Regions from separate parts of the Cytobacillus sp. T106 genome, predicted to be linked through region 2. Evidence: riboswitches for the same ligand, from Rfam matches in the RefSeq annotation. Region 2 holds a riboswitch; the other holds the start of a gene.
The links. Region 2 has a riboswitch for cyclic di-GMP ahead of ABU165_RS12570 (hypothetical protein). Riboswitches for the same ligand answer to the same signal wherever they lie in the genome.
Positions count from the first base shown of each region.

Region 1 (8,127 bases), on a different contig from region 2:
GAGAGCCAAGGGGACAGACCCCCTGGCTCTTTTTGTGACCGGGCCAAGGAACCTGACCCCCTGGCCCAAACCAGCCCAGGGAACCCAATCCCCCACCTCACCGCACCCCCAACAACCCCCGATTAATCACCCCATTAATAATCTCCGCCATCTCCCTAGGACTGTGATCCATCCCATTATTAAGCCATTTCTTTATCGCATGAATGCTGCCGCTGATGATGAAGGTACTGAGGTATTCAGAAAGGTTTTCATCGTACGCTGTGTCGGCGAGCCAGCTGGTCATGAAGACCTGGTGGGCGAAGTTGATGACTTTTGTTTCGAAGGTTGTGTTTGTTTTTTCGTTGAGGAGGGTGGTGCATACTTCGTGCTTTGAGGCGAAGTATTCGAGCAGTTTTTCGATCATTTGGAGGGCCTGGTCTTCTTTTTCGAAGTTGTACTGGCTCATATAGCCCTGCATGTCCTGGATGATTTCGTCTTCGATGGTGTCCAGGAGGTCATATTGGTCGGTGTAGTGGGAATAAAATGTGGAGCGGTTGATGTCGGCGAGACTGCAGATTTCTTTGACGGTGATATAGGAGATTTGCTTGTCCTTCAATAGCTTCATGAGGCTGTCTTTCAATACCATGATTGTATATTTTTTGCGTCTGTCCATTTTGGGAGAGGTCATAACCAGTTTCCTTTCTTTTTGCGTTTTCCAACACTTTTGATCATTGTGTCGGGAATACCACGGAAGTTAGAGAACTGTTCGTTGAATAGGCAACACCGTGTTTATATAATGATAAAGTGTATAGAAAAAAAGGGCAAGAGAGGGTGAACACGCATCAATATTGCTGCACGAATACTTAAACATAAAAAAGCCGTTGCCATTATTTTCGCGGTTTTGACTGTGCTTTGCGCCCTGGCGCAGTTCACTGTGTCGGTGAACTATGATATGAAGGAATATCTGCCGGAGGACGCTCAGTCGACGAAAGCCATGGAAGTGATGGAGCGGGAATTTGAAGGAAATGTCCCGACGAACCGGGTGATGATGCGGGACATGACCATACAGGAAGCTCTTGATTTCAAAGAAAAGCTGGCCGCGATTGACGGTGTATCTGATGTCATGTGGCTGGATGATGTGATCGACATCAAGGCTCCGCTTGAGATGGCGGACCCGAATACGGTAGATGACTATTACAAAGATGACTATGCCTTATTCTCTTTCAGCATCCGTGAAGGAGAGGAAGTCCAGATTACTGATCGCATTTATGATCTCATCGGCAAAGACAATGCGATGGCCGGGGAATCGCTGAACACGGCCACCCAGCAGAAAATGGCCGGCACAGAATCGATGTATGCGGCCGCCTTTTTGGTGCCGATCATCATCATTATTTTAGTCGTTTCAACGACCTCGTGGGTGGAGCCGCTGCTGTTCCTCACCGCCATCGGTGTATCGGTTCTGATCAACATGGGGACGAATATTTTTCTCGGTGAGGTTTCCTTTGTCACTCAGTCGGTCGCCCCGATCCTGCAGCTTGCAGTCTCGCTGGATTATGCAATTTTCCTCCTGCACAGCTTTAACGATTACCGGAAAAAGGTGGGAGACCCGCGGGAAGCGATGGAGCTGGCGATGAAGAAATCATTTTCGGCAATCGCAGCCAGCGCGTCCACAACCTTCTTCGGTTTCATTGCCTTATCATTCATGGAGTTTGAAATCGGGTCTGATCTTGGCATCAACCTGGTTAAAGGGATTTTACTGAGCTTCATCAGTGTCATGGTGTTCCTGCCGGCATTGACATTGCTTTGTTATAAATGGATCGACAAGACGCAGCATAAGCCATTGCTGCCATACATCCGCGGCAAGGGGAATTTTGTGCTGAAGTTCCGGGTGCCGGTTCTTTTGCTTGTTGCCATCCTGGTTGTCCCGGCCTTTCTTGCGCAAAGCAAGACCAATTTCACTTATGGAGTTGGCGAATTGCCGGAGTCGACAAGGGCGGGGAGCGATTTTGCGAAAATTAAAGAAGAGTTCGGGAAAAGCACGCCGATGGTCCTGCTTGTACCGAAGGGGGATATGGCCAAGGAAGAAGAGCTCGCCGGCGATCTGGAAAAGCTTGACCATGTGACGAGTGTCATGGCATATGTCAACACTGTCAGTGCGGCAATCCCTCCAGAGTATCTCGACCCCAGCATCACCGAACAGTTCTACTCGGAAAATTACAGCCGGATCATCCTTCAGACAGATACAAAAACTGAGGGAGACGAGGCATTCAAGCTAATCGAGCGGGTCCAGGATACTGCTGAAAAACTGTATGGAGACAAGGTTTATTCAGTCGGGGAAAGCGTGACATTGTATGATATCAAAAACACGGTCAAAAAAGACAACACGCTGGTCAATCTGCTGACTCTCCTGACCGTCGCATTCGTCCTTTTCGTAACCTTCAGGTCGATCTCGATTCCGCTGATCCTGCTGCTGACCATTCAGACAGCCGTCTGGATCAATCTGTCGGTCCCTTATTTTACAGATTCTTCATTAGTATATGTCGGCTATCTGCTCGTCAGCATCATCCAGCTGGCCGCGACTGTCGACTATGCGATCCTGCTGACAGATGCTTATAAAGAGGACCGGCAGGAAATGTCTGCGCTGGAAGCAGTCAAGAAGACAATGGATGAAAAAATATTCTCGATCGGCATTTCGGCCTCAATTTTATCAAGTGTAGGCTTTATCTTATGGATTACGTCATCGAACCCAATCGTAGCTTCAATCGGACTGCTGCTTGGAAGGGGAGCGCTGCTGGCCTTGATCATGGTTGTGTTCTTCCTTCCGGCGTGCCTGCTGATCTTCGATAAACTGATCATGAAAACAACATGGAAAGCAAACTTTTATAAGGAGAAGTGATGATGAGGAGAATGAGAAAATTCTTGGCTGTCTTTGCCAGCATCCTAATGATGATGCCCGCCCTGCTCGTTTCGGCTGATACAGCGGGCAGCAAGTCAGGGGAAAAAGTCTCCCAGGAAACAGGAGAGCTTTCCTCAAAGGATGAAGTGGTGTATGCAAAGCTCAGCCCAGCCGGTGAAAATCAGGAAGTTTATGTGGTCAACATTTTAAATATTGAAGAACCTGGGGAAGTGACTGATTATGGCCCCTATACGAACCTGAAAAACCTGACGGATCTCTCGCCGATTGAGAAATCAGACGCAGCGGTGAATGTGACGGCTGAAGAAGAAGGAAAGTTTTATTATCAGGGTGATTTGAATGAGTCAGCCCTGCCATGGAATGTTTCCATTACGTATACATTGGATGGGCAGGAAACCGCACCGGAAGAATTGGCTGGAAAAAGCGGCCATGTGGAGATTGGGATTCAAACCTCCAGAAATGAAAGTGCAGAAGCTTCCTTTTTCGAAAACTATCTGCTGCAGATTTCCTTCCCGCTGAATGGGGAGAAATTCAGCAATATCGAGGCTCCGGACGGGATGCTTGCCAACGCGGGGAAAAATAAGCAGGCCACATTCACTGTGATGCCGGAAAAAGAGGGAAATCTGACACTTGAAGCAGATGTGGCAGATTTCGAGCTCGAAGGCATTGATATTACAGCCATTCCGTCTTCACTCCCGATTGATGCACCTGACATCGATGACATGACAGGTGAGATGGATACACTGACAAAGGCGATCAAAGAGGTCAATGATGGAGTGGGGCAGCTGCAGAACGGCGCTTCGGAATTGCATAATGGCGCAGCTAAGCTCAGCAATGGCTCCAGGGAGTACCGTAATGGCATAGCGGCTCTCGATGGTTCCTCTTCCAAGCTGGTCAGCGGCTCAAAGAGCATCGAGCAGGCTCTGCAAAAGCTGAATAGCAGTCTGAGCGCTGGCTCTGGAGACATGGGCCTCGGCGATTTGAAAAAGATGCAGGATGGACTGTCACAATCGGCAGCCGGCCTGCGGGAAGTGTCCAGGAATCTGGCAGCATTGCAGCAGGCCTTTAGCGCCTCTTACAATAGCTTGAATGAAGCAATGGAAGGCATTCCGAACGCTGAGATTTCCCAGGCACAAATCGAGCAGCTGAAACAGAGCGGAGCTGACCCGAATGTTGTCGCGCAATTGCTTGAGACTTATGCCGCGGCTAAAAATGCCAAAGGAGTCTTTGCTGCTGGAAAAGGCAGCTTTGCCGCTGTCAGCGGGACATTGCAACAGGTCAGTGGTTCTCTGACAGGAATGGCCAAGAATCTGGATTCTATGTCAGCGGGACTTTCGCATGCTCTGAACAGCTCAGATGCTGCCGATGCGATGGCCCAGCTGCAGGCAGGCGTTAATGCCCTTGCCGTCAACTACCAATCCTTCCACTCGGGATTGGAGGAGTACACCGGCGGAGTGAGCAGGCTGGCAGGTTCCTATTCTGAACTGCATAACGGCATTGCTGGCGTGGCCGACGGAACAGGAGAAATCGCCAACGGCGCAGCGAGCCTTCATACCGGTACCACTGAACTTTATGAAGCAACCAGGGATCTGCCTGAACAAATGAAAGAAGAAGTTGAAGGCATGCTCGAAGAATATGACAAGAGTGACTTCAAACCGGTATCCTTCGTATCATCGCAAAACGAAAAGGTCAACTCTGTTCAGTTTGTGCTAAAGACAGAAAGCATTAAGCAGGAAGAAACGAAAGAAAATGAAAAGCCTAAAGAAGAGCCGAAAGGGTTTTGGGCTCGTCTGAAGGCGCTGTTTTCATAGGAGTGAGCCAAGGGGACAGGTCCCTTGGCTCTTTTTGATATTGGGCCACGGGGTCTGTCCCCGTGGCTCCATGGTTTAAATTGGAAGTCTTGCCGCTTATCCTTTAAAATTAAATAGATAAATATACAGGCAAATTCATCGAAAGGTGAGGGCGCAAGACTATAGGGGCTAAAGCCAAGAGGCTATGTCTGCCGGTTACCGATTCAACTTTATGGACGATAGGCTAATCGGTTTCGGTTGGTCTATTTTTTATGCTGAAGGATTGAGGAAAACGAAGAGGGACAGCAATGATGAACATACAATTTGCACAAGGTTTTGGATTAGGGGCACTGACTGTTGTATTGGTTGTGATTTATGTTTTCAGAAGTTGGAAAAAGAAAGAAACGGACTCTTTTAAAAATCATGAAAGTTATATGCATGTGATCGAAAACACCAAGGATTTCCTTTATTATTGCCAAGTCTATCCGGAGCTGCAATTCAAATATCTTGGTCCTTCAGCTGAATGCTTTTTCGGTGAAGGTTCTAATGCAGATGCCTATTCCGACGCTGGTGTTGCCTTCAGGGATATTCACCCGGAGGATATGGATATTCTCCAAAAAAAAGTCCATGGACAGGTAGATTTCAATCAAGCAATCGTTCAGCGCTGGAAGGATAAAGACGGCAACTATCGATGGTTTGAAGAGTATGCGACTCCCATATATGAAAATGGCGTGCTGGTTGCTCTTCAAGGGGTGGTGCGGAATATTGATGAGAGAAAAAAGCTGGAGGAGACATTGACATATCGAATCGCCCATGATGCGTTGACAGACATATATAACCGTGAATTCTTCGAGCAAATGATGGAGAAATATAATGAACGTGAGGATATAGCTGCAGCCATCATTTTGTGTGATTTGGACGGATTGAAATGTTTAAATGACAACCATGGACACAAAACAGGGGATTTTCTAATTAAAGAAACAGCACATCTATTAGAACGCTTTTTTACAGAGGATGCTTATGTTTCCAGGATTGGAGGAGATGAATTTGCCGTCATTCTTTTAAAAAAGGAAAAAGAACAGGTGGAGTTACTGGCCGAAAAGCTAGCTGAAGAGATTAGCAGATATAATGAAAATAGCCAGGAAGTCAAAATCAACCTATCAATAGGCTTTGCGTTCAGTGAAAATTCCCGAGGCGTAATGGAACGCTTATTTGTTGAAGCAGATAACCATATGTATCAGCAAAAAAGAACGAAAAAAGGTGCCTGAATCTATCCTAACAGATGGGAGAGAGATGCCTTTCTTCGCAAAAATGGAGGATAAAAATGCCTGCCAAAAAAAGAATCAGAGACTATGGAGTAAAAATAGGAACCCTTCAGACAGGTCCGCGCAATAGCATCACAGATGTGGAAGGCGTAACTGTGGGGCATACCACGCTGAGCGAAGCTGACAAACAAACCGGGGTTACGGCAATTGTGCCGCATCCCGGAAATCTATTTAAAGAAAAGCTGATCGCCGCAACCCATGTGATCAACGGGTTTGGGAAGAGTATGGGAACAATTCAGATCAATGAGCTGGGTACGCTTGAATCCCCGATCATCCTGACCAACACGCTCGGCATCGGTACAGCGGCAGATGCTTTGATTCAGTATATGCTGGAGTCTAATCCCGAAATCGGCCGGACGACTGGAACGGTGAATCCGATTGTGTGTGAATGCAATGATATGTTTTTGAATGATATCAGGGCTGGGTTTATAGAGCGGGAGCATGTTTTCCAGGCACTGCAGAATGTCTCGGCGGACGTGGAAGAAGGCACTGCTGGAGCAGGGACCGGCATGCTTTGCTATTCGCTGAAGGGCGGCATCGGGACCAGCTCGAGGCTGATGGAAATGGACCATGGCACTTATACGATCGGTGTCCTTGTGCTGACGAATTTCGGCGGTTTAAAGGATTTGCGGGTGAATGGGAAAGCAGTCGGGGAGGAGCTGAGTGAGGCTATCCAAGCTAAGGAGGAGCAGGATAAAGGTTCAGTTATCATCATTGTGGCTACAGATCTGCCTGTGTCAGAGAGGCAGCTAAATCGAATTATTAAAAGGACGGTTACAGGATTGTCCCGGACGGGGTCAATCATCGGGACGGGAAGCGGCGAGGTTGTCATTGGGTTTTCGACTGCTGTGAAAATTCCTCATGAAAAACCGGCAGATTGCCTGACCTTTTCTATGATACATGAAGAAGATATTGATCTGGCCTTCAGGGCGGCAGGCGATGCAACGGAAGAAGCTGTCCTGAATTCTTTGGCAGCGGCAACACGGGTGGTGGGCCGGAATGGGAATGTGCGGCCGGCTTTGAGTGATTTGCTGCGGGAGCATGGTATCCGGCTGGTGTAAAAAAGACCTTGCCCCAAATAATACGGGGCATGGCTCCTATTCATGATCAATCAATTCTCCGTACTTTTTCATATTATCTTCACTCAAAACCCCAGCTTTATAAAAATAGTTTGCATATACAAACAGCATCATTTCATTTTCTTCTGTGAACTCCAGCTTCTCCATGATGAGATTGATCGTCTCCGCATGCTCTTCAGGACTGGTATACATCGTATTCCAGGCGCTGACCTGCTGTTCAGGGATCCCGCTGAAAATGGCAGCTTCCAGCTCTTCCGGCGGGACCGGCTCCTTTAAGTGTGCGTAGGGGTCTTCATCAATGTCAGTGTAGATGAAGCCGATCGGATTATATTCCTCCAAAGGGTAGGTGTATTGCCCGCTTGAGGTTGTTACCACTGCGTTTAGTTGGTTTACTTCCAGCTTTCCATCTGCTAGAAGAACGGATTCCTCCAAGCTGCTAATCTCGCTTATAAAGTCAGGCACAGCCAGCCAATAGCGCTGACCCTGCGGCAGCTGTGCGATATATTTCCCAAGCGGCATATCCTCTAATTTTCCTTCATCTTTTAATCTCGTAAAAAGCACCGGCCTATAAAAATACTGCACAGTCAAATCCTTCATATAAATGGTCCACTGGGCATCCGGGCATTCAAACAGAACGCGGAAGGCAAAGCCTGCAGCGGTTATCTGGAGCTCATAGTATATCAGCCATTGGCCGGTCTGCAGCTGCTCAGCTGCTTCTTCCTCAGTAATATGATGGAAAGTAAAGTGGATATAAGGCTTTGTGGAAAAACTGCTCTCTGTATTGATATAAAGATGAAGATTGCCATTCTCCCGCTCAATCCGCTCAATAATCGCATCATGGAGGCTTTCTGCAAACACCTCCTGGACAGCAGGTGATAAATGGGCAGCAGCCTGTGTTGTCTGCTCATGTGCTGCATCCAGAACCTGTTCAAACTCCCTGTCACTATTACGCATCCATTGAATATATTCCTCCCGGACCGATTTTGGCAGGGAAGGCTGATTGAGCGTTCCATTTTCAAGATAAGGAACAAAGCGGCTCG
Region 1 is NZ_JBEUMK010000014.1:14,561-22,687, forward strand. It holds gene ABU165_RS20275 (carbohydrate ABC transporter permease) at 1-2, shown strand, start outside; gene ABU165_RS20280 (TetR/AcrR family transcriptional regulator) at 98-667, opposite strand; gene ABU165_RS20285 (efflux RND transporter permease subunit) at 932-2,875, shown strand; gene ABU165_RS20290 (YhgE/Pip domain-containing protein) at 2,878-4,704, shown strand; cyclic di-GMP riboswitch class I at 4,823-4,907, shown strand; gene ABU165_RS20295 (sensor domain-containing diguanylate cyclase) at 4,992-5,951, shown strand; gene ABU165_RS20300 (DmpA family aminopeptidase) at 6,008-7,069, shown strand; gene ABU165_RS20305 (DUF4085 domain-containing protein) at 7,106-8,127, opposite strand, start outside.
Region 1: another riboswitch for cyclic di-GMP. It lies ahead of ABU165_RS20295 (sensor domain-containing diguanylate cyclase); the one in region 2 lies ahead of ABU165_RS12570 (hypothetical protein).

Region 2 (8,127 bases):
GGTGCCGATCCTGATAACTTCAATTTCTAATAATATGCAAAAGGGGTATGGAATGGGTTCATTCTGTATCCCTTTTTGTCTTAATAGCCTCTGAATGTTGGCTGTTGATTTCCGTTCCAGGCACTTCGCTTTCCGCGGGGCGGCGCTGAGCCTCCTCACGCTTACGCGCTGCGGGGTCTCAGCTCTGCCGCTGCAATCCCACAGGAGTCTACGTGCCTTCCACTCCAATCAACAGGCTTATCAAACTTTTTTTCATTCTAACCCAGTTAATACAAATCCCTTTTCGATATAATCGCAACTTTAACTTCGCTCACCCAGTTAGCAAAATATAACTGTTTATCTCCCCCTGCAAAGGGAAAGGAATAATATCAAACCTAAGGAGGACTAATCCATGAGCAAAAGAAATTCCCTGACTGGGGTAGTGGCACTGGGTGCGCTTGCGTATATGTTCAGGAACAAGGAATCTCGGGATAAGGTTATGAATAAGGTAAAGTCTACATTCGGTGAAGACAATATCAGCAAAGTCAAATCAAAGCTTCCATTTTTGAATTCTGACCAAGGAAACACCCGCCAGGACCATTCAGGCCCGGCTTATGTCGACAGATAATAAATTGCCCAATCATGAGGCAGCTCCCCCAATCAGGGAAGCTGCTTTTTTCTTTGAACGAACCTCCTCCCCCTGAAACTTTTCCTTCCTTGACCCGTATGATAAAAAGAGGCATGTCCGCACAGCCAAAGCTGTAAACCGCTTTAAGAACTGTGTTATATTGGGAATATATGATTCTATCAAGAGACGGCTTACGCCGGTCCTGGAAAAGAAGGAGTGAAATTATGGGAGTGACGCTCAGCAAAGGGCAGAAGGTCGATCTGACCAAGAACCGCCCCGGGCTTCAAAATGTTGTTGTTGGATTAGGCTGGGATATCAGCCGTCAGGGATCCAACTATGATCTGGACGCATCTGCTTTCTTATTAGGCGCATCAGGAAAAGTACATAGTGACCTCGATTTCGTATTCTATAATAACCCTAACGGCGGGAATGGCTCTATCCTGTACAGCGGCGATAACCGCACAGGCGCGGGCAATCAAGATGATGAACAAATCAGAATTGACCTGCGGAGGGTGCCGGACTCGATCCACCGGATTGCCTTTACAATTACCATCCACGATGCTCAGGCAAAACAGCAGAACTTCGGCCATATTGAAAATGCGTATGTACGGATTTTTAATGAACAAAATAATGAAGAGCTTATCCGCTTTAACCTTGGCAGGGATTTTACCGTTGAAACGGCCATCGTCGCAGCAGAGCTATACAGGCATAATGGCGAATGGAAATTTAATGCCATCGCCAGCGGCTTTCAGGGCGGCCTGGCTGCCCTCTGCCGTAATTTCGGCGTGACGGTGGATGATGAACCGGCTCCCCAGCCTTCACATGGCAATCAGCCTTTCGGGCAGAACCAGACTTACCAGCAGAGCTTTTCACAGCAGGCTCCTGCAGGGCAAAATTACCAGCAGGGCTATAACACAGGCAGCTCCCAGCAGAACTATAGCTCAGGAAGCTATCAGCAGACACAGCCGCAAGCTTCCTATTCGTCCCCTTCCTATGGACAGCCTTCCTACTCTTCCTCACAGGGATATGGGGGAGAAGAAATTGTATGCCCACGCTGCCATTCCACAAATGTACGCACCGGCGAAAAGGGCTTCGGCCTCGGTAAAGCGGCAATTGGCGGCCTGATCCTCGGGCCTGTCGGATTATTGGGCGGCTTCATTGGAAAAAAACAGCTGAAGTTTACCTGTAACAGCTGCGGCAATGCCTGGTCTCCATCCCAGACCGATTACGCCGAATGGGCCAACCAGCAAAAAAGAAAAGCCCAGGACCTCTTTAACCGATTCAAGAGCCAGGACGTCCTTGAGGCCATTGTAGCAGCATGTGCACTTGTAGCTATGGCTGATGGAAGGCTGGATCCGGCAGAACGCCAGAAAATGGTTGAATTCGTCAACCAGAGTGATGAACTTCGGGTATTTGATACGCAGAAGGTCATTCAGCAGTTTAACCTGTACGTCCAGAAGATTGAACGCGATCCTTCGATCGGCAGGGCAGAGGCATTCAGAGCGCTTGGCAGGATACGGACGAAACCGGAAATCGCCAGGCTGGTGGCCCGCTATTGTATCGCAATCGGCTTTGCAGACGGACATTTTGATCCGAATGAGCAGCAGGCAGTCAGTGACATCTGCCGGGAGCTCGGGCTCAATCCGGCAGAGTTCCTTTCTTAATCTCACAGCCTGGCCAACCGGCCAGGCTGCTTCTTTTCTGCAATTCCCCATAGGTCATCACTCCCCTCTACAACGGAGAGTGGCTAAAGTAAGAATATTAACAATAAACAAACTCTTTATTTTTCCCCTGATTTAGTGCTAATCTTACTAAGGGCAAATTTTACGAAAGTAAAAGACGCAAAGCCACGGGCCTAAAACAAGTTATTTGTCATGGCAGCCGGGCCGCCAAGAATATCATTCTTGTAAACTTTTATAAATCATACACCCTTTCTAATTTGCCTAATCCATTTATTAAAGAGAGGGATATCAATGTTTTACCCGACATTTTTATGCAAAGAGACTAATCAGAGGCATCTGGTCAAAGACTCGAATTTCTGTGAATGCGGCTATAAGTACAAAGGCTTTACCACATTCATCAAAAAAGATTTCAAAAAAATCCAATTTAAGCAGAGTGATGATATCGATTGCCCTGTCTGCAAAAGCTCAGTGCTGAAAGAAGAGAAAGCAGTCTGCTATTCATGAGCAGCTGCTTTTTTCTTTTCCCCTTCCCAAATCTTTATTTCCTTCATAATGCGCCAAATCAGGTTTAGGAGTTCCAAAAAAGTGGCAAAAAGAAAGTAACTAACTCATTTACTTTAATTAGGTGCTACTCTTCAAATACGAAGCAAAGGGGAATCTTCATGGCGGAAAATCCAGCACAATCCAAATTGGCATTAAATTCTTCGATCTCCTTAAAAGGGATTGTGAAAGCTGTATTCACTGACACAGTCCACGTCCAGATCGGCGGGAAAATTATCGCAATCCCGCTGGAGAAATAAAAGAACACCTTCATGGAAAGCCAACGAAAGCCGCTTTTTATTAAACGGCTTTTTTTGTGCGAGCGGACAGTAAAACCGGCAGGCATTGCGCCCGCCGGTTCTGTTTATGCATAGATTTTATTTTCTTCGTTTTGGAAGAAGCTCTTCATCGCATGGAAAACATCAGCTTTCTGCTTGAGGATATAGTATCGGAAGTGTTCATTTTTTATATTCTTATAAGCGGACATGAGGGTCGAGTGGCGGTTGTACTGATTGACTTCACCGTACCCGAACATGCTCGATACCGCGATCAGCTCTTCAACAAGCTTCACACAGCGGGCATTATCAGAGGTAAGATTGTCGCCGTCGGAAAAGTGGAAAGGATAGATATTGAATCTTCTTGGATTATATTTTTCATTGATCAGTTCCAGAGCTTTGCGGTAGGCTGATGAACAAATGGTTCCCCCGCTTTCCCCTTTTGAAAAGAAATCTTCCTCTGATACGACCTTCGCTTCTGTATGGTGGGCAATGAACTCTATTTCCACCGTCTCATACTTTGTCCGTAAAAACCGGGTCATCCAAAAGAAAAAGCTTCTGGCCATATATTTCTCCCATAATCCCATCGATCCGCTCGTATCCATCATTGCGAGCACGACTGCCTTTGAATCCGGCTTTACAATTTCGTTCCATGTCTTAAACTTCAGATCCTCCTGATAGATCGGATAGAATGCCGGCTTGCCTGTCATCGCATTCCGTTTAAAGGCGGTCATCATTGTCCGCTTTTTATCAATATTGCCCATTAATCCTGTTTTGCGGATATCATTGAATTCAATATTCTCAACCAGATGCTCTTCCTGTTCCTTCCTCTTCAGGTTTGGCAGCTCCAGCTGCTTGAACAGTGCTTCCTCAAGCTCCATCATGGACACTTCAGCTTCAAAATAATCCTCACCCGGCTGGTCGCCTGCACCCTGGCCTTTCCCGGGGCCTTTCTGGCCGCTGGAGCCGTCTCTGGCGACCACATCGCCTACCTGGCTGTCTCCGTCTCCCTGGCCTACATGTTTGTTTTTATCATAGTTATAACGAATTTTATATTCGTCAAGAGAGCGAATCGGAATTTTCACGACTTCACGGCCATTGGACATAATGATGCTTTCTTCTGTTATCAGATCTGGTAGATTGTTCCGGATCGCATCCTGTACCTTTTCCTGGTGGCGCTGCTGATCATCGTGGCCTTTGCGATGGAGGGACCAATCTTCTTCGGAAATCACAAACTGGCGGTTGTTGATGTCGGTCATTATAACCCCTCCTTGAAAAAATTTCATGGATTCATTGCACACATTTGCCTTTAGCAACATACAATATCCCGAGTGTCAAAAGGAACGTGAAATATTAATTACTCTATACTATGCGAGACATCGAAATAATTTACAAATAATTTTGACAATAAGACAAATGCCTATGCTGTCGGACAAGCCTTTTTTAGAGCCTCTCATCCTTCCAGAAATTCATTGAAAAGTGGGCATTGGGGTTATAAGCCTGGCATTCATATCCTTGTGAGTATAGGTAATCGATGATCTGCGGCAGCATGGAAACCGTCCCGCTGTTCACATGCATCAGGATGACTGGGGGCTTCCCGCCTGCAGCCGCCGGCTGAAGCCCTTTTTTCACATTTTCAAAGATAGTCTTCGGACTGCTCCTTGCATATTTCCAGTCTAATGTATCAACATTCCAGTCCCACATTTTATATCCCTTCTGCACAAGGGCGTCCCTGAACGGCCCTGTCATATAAGGCTTGCTTCCATAAGGCATTCTCACCAGCCTGGAGTCAATGCCTGTCAGGCTCAATATTGTTTTCCTGGTCTTATCCATTTCCAGGGCGGGATTTTGCGGGTTTCCGGCATAAAGCTTGTTTTTATCATGGGTAACACTGTGCAGGGCCGGATAATGCCCTTCCTCCACCAGCCGCTTAACAGAAGCCGGGTTGGCTCTTGCCTGCGGCTCAATCATAAAGAATGTCGCTTTTGCCTTCTTATTCTTCAAAATATCAAGGATGGATTCCATTCCCTTCGCAGGTCCATCATCAAAGGTTAAGTACACCGCCTTTTTTTTCACATAAAAATCTTTTAGAGCCGCTCTATTGGCGCTCATGAATTGTTCGTTTGCCATTTTCGCTCCTTTGTTCACCAGACGGACGACAGGGCCGGCTGAGAGGTATTCAACTCTATAGCCAAAAAACTCGCCGGCTGACCGGATCGGTATGAATAGGCTGTTTTCCCGGACCACCGCTTTCCATTCGGCCGTTTTTCCCATGGACGTTGAGGCCTGCTGTTGTTTTACTGAATAGCGGATCCATGATTTGCCCTTTTTGATCGTATAGCTATCAGGATTTTCTATAGAGATGCTGGCTCCAATGGCTGCTGCCAAATCTTTAATAGGCATATAGGCTGTATGCTCCAGCACAAACGGAGGGTTCTGCTTCAAATTCAAAACAGAGTCATTCACGCCGACTGCACATATATACTCATTCCTTTGTGCGGCAGAAGCCTGTCCTTCCTGCAGTACAAACAGCACAATCGCTATTAAAATAGCAGCCACCCATTTTCTCATCCCTGCTTCTCCCCTGACTAATAGCTTTTTATTGCTATATCTATTAAGGGTCAGGTTGAAATAGAACCCCGGAAAAATGCGGTCAAAAAAACTCCTGCAGCTTCAGCGCAGGAGTCATTTTTCGTTATCTTTATACTGGATAGGGTCAGGCTGCTTTCCATCCTCTTCAAGCTCTTCCCCAGTCCTGAGATGCTCCATCTGCTTTCCTAGATTATGCATCTCTTCTACATTCTCAGCCATGGAGCTGTTTCTTGGCACAAAGTCCTTGTCCAGTTCCTTTTTCTTCATCTCAATCACCTCTATACACCCTTTTCCCCTGTCCGCCCAAATTAAAACTAACTCTTGCCTGGGAGAAAACAGCCAAAAGGCCGGCAAACCCTGCCAGCCTTTTCACATTTATCTGTTCAGCAAACTTCCAACATACCGCAGCAGCTCATTTGCAGAAGTAGAATTATAGCCGTGCTCATCAATGAGTCTTGCAACAACTTCATTCACCTTTTTCAGCTGCTGCTCGTCAGGGGTCTTGGAAGAGGTTGTAATCTTCACAACATCCTTCAGGTCTGCAAACAGCTTCTTCTGGATGGCTTCGCGGAGACGGTCATGCGAATTGTAGTCAAACCGCTTGCCTTTCCTTGCATAGGCAGAGATGCGGATCAGGATTTCCTCCCTGAATGCCTTTTTCGCATTTTCCGAGATGCCGATCTGCTCTTCAATCGACCTCATCAGCTTTTCATCCGGATTGATTTCCTCTCCTGTCAGAGGATCGCGGAGCTTCGCTTTATTGCAGTATGCCTCCACATTGTCCAGATAATTGTCCATGAGTGTTTTGGCGGATTCTTCATATGAGTAGACAAATGCTTTCTGGACTTCCTTCTTGGCAATATCATCATACTCTTTGCGGGCCAGTGAAATGAAGTTCAAATAGCGTTCCTTCAGCTCAGCGGTGATCGACGGATGCTGATCAAGCCCTTCTTTCAGGGATCTCAAAACATCCAGCGCATTGATTGAGGTAATCTCTTTTCGGATGATTGTGGATGAGATCCGGTTGATGACATAACGCGGATCAATTCCGCTCATTCCTTCATCAGGATATTCCTTTTGCAGCTCCTCCACGTCTGCGCGGTTGTAGCCTTCCACGCTTTCTCCGTCATAGAGCCTCATTTTCTTCACCAGGTCAATATCACCCTTTTTAGGTTCCTTCAGCCTCGTCAAGGTCGTAAACATCGCTGCCACCTTAAGCGTGTGCGGTGCAATATGGACATCAGAAACATCGCTCTCACTGATCATTTTTTCATAGATTTTTTCTTCTTCTGTCACCTTTAGATTATAAGGGACAGGCATGACAATGATCCGGGAATGAAGCGCCTCGTTTTTCTTATTGGAAATGAAGGAACGGTACTCTGTTTCATTTGTATGCGCCACAATCAGTTCATCCGCAGAAATGAGCGCAAACCGCCCTGCCTTGAAATTGCCTTCCTGTGTGAGAGAGAGCAGATGCCAGAGGAATTTCTCATCGCATTTCAGCATCTCCTGGAACTCCATCATCCCCCGGTTCGCCTTATTCAGCTCCCCGTCAAACCGGTAGGCCCGCGGGTCAGACTCTGAACCATATTCGGCAATCGTGGAGAAATCTATGCTGCCGGTAAGATCGGCAATATCCTGGGATTTCGGATCAGACGGGCTGAATGTTCCGATCCCGGTCCGTTTATCCTCTGAGAAAAAGATCCTCTCAACCACAACGTCTTCAATCCGTCCCCCATACTCCTGCTCAAGCCGCATCATATTCAGCGGAGACAGATTCCCTTCAATTCTGATTCCATACTCATCGAAAAAGTCCTTGCGCAGATGATGCGGAATCAAATGGAGCGGGTCTTCATGCATCGGGCAGCCTTTGATTGCAAATACTGCACCCCTGTCGGTCAGGGAATACGCTTCAAGCCCGCGTTTTAGCATCGTGACGAGCGTTGATTTCCCCCCGCTCACAGGACCCATCAGAAGCAGGATCCTTTTCCTGACATCAAGCCTTTTAGCAGAAGGATGGAAATATTCCTCCACAAGCCGTTCAAGCGATTCTTCAAGCCCGAACAGCTGATTGCTGAAAAATTTATAACGCTTTTTCCCTTTATCGTCTTCGACACCGGCATCCTTTATCATACTGTATACCCTGGAATGTGCTGACTGGGCTACCCATGGCTTCTCTTTGACAATGTCTAAATACTCCCTGAATGTCCCTTCCCATTTAAGCTTTTCCTCTTCGTGTCTGTACATCTCGATTTTTTTTAAAATATCCATAAGGACCTCCCCCTGTCGCATTATCAGAGACGATTAATATAATCTATGCGCTTGGGCAATTAAACATTCTATAACCCGGAAGAAAAGCAGAATTCCCCTCGCCTTCAGGGTCCCTCAAACTGCCAGCCGTGCCGCATTTCCCCGGATATTCTCCATAAAA
Region 2 is NZ_JBEUMK010000005.1:218,926-227,052, forward strand. It holds gene ABU165_RS12555 (aldo/keto reductase) at 1-30, shown strand, start outside; gene ABU165_RS12560 (hypothetical protein) at 392-607, shown strand; gene ABU165_RS12565 (TerD family protein) at 832-2,271, shown strand; cyclic di-GMP riboswitch class I at 2,414-2,501, shown strand; gene ABU165_RS12570 (hypothetical protein) at 2,581-2,793, shown strand; gene ABU165_RS12575 (hypothetical protein) at 2,952-3,089, shown strand; gene yhbH (sporulation protein YhbH) at 3,194-4,363, opposite strand; gene ABU165_RS12585 (polysaccharide deacetylase family protein) at 4,548-5,675, opposite strand; gene ABU165_RS12590 (hypothetical protein) at 5,790-5,963, opposite strand; gene ABU165_RS12595 (PrkA family serine protein kinase) at 6,072-7,967, opposite strand.